2 regions of the Companilactobacillus ginsenosidimutans genome follow, and region 1 is predicted to be linked to the other one. Evidence: predicted binding sites of a transcription regulator. Region 1 holds the regulator's gene; the other holds the start of a gene.
What was found. Region 1 encodes Rex, which represses fermentation and respiration genes when NADH is low (regulators of the CRP and FNR family bind a similar motif). Its sites were predicted from a motif close to TTGTGAANTANTTCACAA; they were not measured.
Positions count from the first base shown of each region.

Region 2: the regulator Rex is predicted to act here: its motif matches at 764-781, upstream of ABM34_RS10810 (iron-containing alcohol dehydrogenase).

Region 1 covers NZ_CP012034.1:934,699-936,905, reverse strand. Annotated here, with positions in the region: gene ABM34_RS04965 (ABC-F family ATP-binding cassette domain-containing protein) at 1-761, opposite strand, end outside; gene ABM34_RS04960 (redox-sensing transcriptional repressor Rex) at 899-1,546, shown strand; gene manA (mannose-6-phosphate isomerase, class I) at 1,577-2,207, shown strand, end outside.
Region 2 covers NZ_CP012034.1:2,160,290-2,162,496, reverse strand. Annotated here, with positions in the region: gene ABM34_RS10815 (Nramp family divalent metal transporter) at 1-674, shown strand, start outside; gene ABM34_RS10810 (iron-containing alcohol dehydrogenase) at 843-2,012, shown strand; gene ABM34_RS10805 (ABC transporter substrate-binding protein) at 2,067-2,207, opposite strand, start outside.

The sequences.
Region 1 (2,207 bases):
TTCTTTTTCTTTTCTTGAAGATAGAATGTGTAATTTCCTGAGTAGTGGGTCGCAGAATGTTGATTAATTTCTTCAATTTCTGTAGCAACCTTATCAAGAAAATATTGATCATGGGATACAATTACTAATGCTCCACGATAATTTTTTAAATATCCTTCGAGCCATTCAACTGTATCAATATCCAAATGGTTAGTTGGCTCATCAAGCAAAAGTATGTCGTGATGTTCCAAAAGCATCTTCGCCATTGCCAATCTAGAACGTTCACCACCAGATAGGGTGGATACTTTAGCATCCCAGACATCCTCTTCAAATCCGAATCCTTTCAGTACACTGCGGATTTCTGATTGATAGCCGTAACCATTTTCTTGACGGAAAGTATTTTGCAATTGATCGTATTGTTTCAATAGCTGATCGTAGTCACTGACTGTGTTATCAGCTAATTTCAATTCAAGAGCGTGCATTTGTTTTTCTTGTTTTTTAAGGTAATCAAAGACACCTTCTAACTCATCAAAAATCTGATTATCAGAATTCAATCCAGAATCCTGAGCTAAATATCCGATGTTTGTATCTTTTTTAAGAGAAATATTTCCCGAGTTGTAACTTTCTTGATCTGACAAAATTTTGAGCAAAGTTGACTTGCCGACACCGTTTCTTCCGACTAGACCAATTCTGCTGTTATCTTGAACTTCAAAACTTACATTGCTAAAAAGTTTCTTTGTTCCAAAATTTTTTGTAATATTTTGGGCTTGTAATAATATCAATTTATAACTCCTTTACGTATTCACAAATTATACTATGAATTTTGTCGTTTTCATGGCTTTTTGAAGTAAATTATTGCTTTTTTCACAATGGTTATCTATTATAGTAAATAGTGAAAACACGCACATGGTGGTGGATTATGACAAAAACAACAGTTCCAAACGCAACTATTAAAAGATTACCTATATATTATAGGTATTTCCAATTTCTAAAAGATGAAGGTACTCAAAAGATTTCATCTGGTGAATTGTCTGACGGTATCAAAATCGATAGCGCTACAATTCGTCGTGACTTTTCATACTTGGGTGCACTCGGTAAACGTGGATATGGTTATGACGTTAATGAGTTAGTCGCATTCTTCAAGAAATTACTTAACCAAGACAAGCGTACTAACGTAGCGCTAGTTGGTGTAGGTAACTTGGGTAATGCACTCTTGAATTATAACTTCTCAAGAACTAATAACGTTCGTATCGCCGCAGCTTTTGATATCGACAAGTCAATCGTCGGTACAGTTAAGAGCGGTGTTCCCGTTTATGACATTAGTGAAATCAAAGAACAATTGAGTCTACAACAAATCGATGTAGTTATTTTAACAGTTTCTTCTAATGCAGCACAAACTACCGCAGATGAACTTGCTAAAGCAGGTGTTCGAGGAATCTTGAACTTTACACCGGTTATTATTAATGTGCCTAGCTCAATTCGTGTACATTACGTTGATTTGGCCAATGAGTTACAAACATTGATCTTCTTCTTAGATCGTGATCGTGACGCAAAAGACGCCGAATAATTCAATTTATTTTTTTGGGGGATATTGTATATGAGTGAACCATTATTTTTAAAACCTGTATTCCATGAAAAAATTTGGGGAGGTCGAAAACTAGAATCATTTGGTTATGACCTACCTGAAGGTAAAATTGGTGAATGCTGGGCAATTTCTGGTCATCCACATGGTCGTTCTCAAGTTGAGAATGGTCAATTCGCTGGTCAATACGTAGATGATCTCTGGAAGAACAATAAAGAATTGTTTGGCAATCCAAAGGGTGAAGTATTTCCACTTCTCACAAAAATTTTGGATGCGGAAGATAACTTATCCGTTCAGGTTCATCCTGACAATGAATATGCTGAAAAGCATGAACATGAATTAGGAAAAACCGAATGCTGGTATATTATTGATGCCGAACCAGGATCATATTTAATTTATGGTCACAACGCTAAAAATAAAGCTGAATTGGATAAGATGATTGAATCAGGCGACTGGGATGACTTGTTACGCAAGGTTCCAGTTAAGACTGGGGATTTCTTCTATGTACCAAGTGGCACTGTGCATGCGTTGAATACTGGCATTATGGCGCTTGAAACGCAACAAAGCAGTGATACAACCTATCGTTTGTATGATTATGATCGTGTCCAAAAGAGCACGGGTAAGACTCGTGAACTTCATATAAAGC
Region 2 (2,207 bases), 1.2 Mb from region 1:
TTATGCCTCATAACTTGTATCTACATTCTTCTATTTCGCAGGCAAGAAAATACGACAAAAATGATCCAAAGAGTATTCACCAAGCTGTTAGATTCTCAACTTGGGATTCAAATATTCAACTGACATTAGCTTTCATCGTTAACACATTGTTACTTCTTCTAGGTGCCGCTTTATTCTACGGTACAAAGAGTGACTTAGGTCGATTCGTTGATTTGTACAATGCTTTACAAGATCCAAAAGTTGCCGGTGCTGTTGCTAGTCCAGTCTTGAGTACATTATTCGCCGTTGCCCTATTGGCATCAGGTCAAAATTCAACAATCACTGGTACCCTATCTGGTCAAATCGTTATGGAAGGTTTCATCCACATGAAGATGAAGCTTTGGGCAAGACGTGTTATTACACGTTTGCTTTCAATCATTCCAGTTATCGCCTTCGCGGTAATCTATCACGGTAACGAAGCGAAAATTGAACAGTTGTTAACACTTTCACAGGTATTCTTGAGTATTGCCTTACCATTTTCAATCTTCCCACTAATTAAGTATTCTAGTGATAAAGGATTGATGGGTGAATTTAAGAATAACAAAATTATAAAATATCTAGGTTACTTTATTGCCGTAATTTTAACAATCTTAAACCTATGGTTGATTTATACAACTTTCAACCCAACTGCATAGTCAAATAATTCAAAATAGATGTCTAGAAAACATCTATTTTTTTTGTTCAAATTTATTATTTGAAAATTTGTTATAAAATTATGTCCAATTTGTTAATGATGTAACAAAGTTATTGAAAAGCCTTTCATTAATATATAAAATTGATTTTGTAAAAGAGGAGGAACTCTTATGAAAGAAAATTTTGATTTCTTAATGCCTAGTGTCAACTTCTTCGGTGCTGGTGTTATTGAAAAAATTGGTGATCGTGCCAAGATGCTAAATATGACAAACCCATTAATTGTCACAGATAAATTTTTGGAAAGTGTCGACAACGGCCCAGTTGCCCAAACACTTGATTCACTTACAAAGGCTGGCGTAAAATACACTATTTATAATGGTGTTGAACCAAACCCTAAAGTACATAACATTCAAGCTGCTAAAAAAGTTTACTTAGACAATGATTGTGACGGTATCATCACTGTTGGTGGTGGTTCTGCCCACGATACTGGTAAAGGTACTGGTATTATTTTGACAAACGGTGACGATATCACAAAACTTGCTGGTATCGAAACACTTGAAAATGCCTTACCACCATTGATGGCTGTTAATACAACTGCCGGAACTGGTTCAGAACTTACAAGACACTGTGTTATCACAAATACTGAAACACACCTTAAGTTCGTTGTTGTTTCATGGAGAAATATTCCACTTGTATCATTCAACGATCCAATGTTGATGTTGGATGTTCCTAAGAAACTTACAGCCGCAACTGGTATGGACACATTTGTTCAATTAATAGAACCTTATGTTTCAACTAACCGTAACGAAATCACAGATGCTCAATGTCTTGAAGGTATCAAATTAGTTGAACACTCACTTCGTGAAGCTTACTCAAATGGTCACGATGTTGAAGCTCGTACTAAGATGGTTGAAGCTGAAATGCTTGGTGGTATGGCATTCAACAATGCTGACCTTGGTTATGTTCACGCAATGGCTCACCAACTTGGTGGTCAATATGATGCTCCACATGGTGTATGTTGTGCTATCTTACTACCTATCGTTGAGGAATATAACATTGTTTCTAACCCAGAAAGATTCGCTGAATTAGCTGTTGCAATGGGTGAAGATATCAGTGGCCTTTCAACACGTGATGCCGCTCAACTAGCTGTTAAAGCTATGAGACAAATGGCTGATGATGTTGGTATTCCACGTAGTATCAAAGCTATCGGTGCAAAACCAGAAGACTTCGAACTTATGGCTGAAAATGCATTGAAAGATGGAAATGCCTTCTCAAACCCTCGTAAGGGTAACAAAGACGAAATCGTTCAATTATTCCAAAAAGCATATGATGCTGAATAATTTATAACAAAAAAAAATACAAGTCCCCCCGGGCTTGTATTTTTTTGTGCATATTTACTTGTATCCGTTAGCTTTATTACTTGTTTGAAGGCTTTCGTTGATTGCTTTATCCGCTTCAGCTAGAGCTTTCTTGATATCGCCACCATTATAAACAGTTTCCATAGCGATCTCTTCCTTTTGACGAGCAAGTTGCAT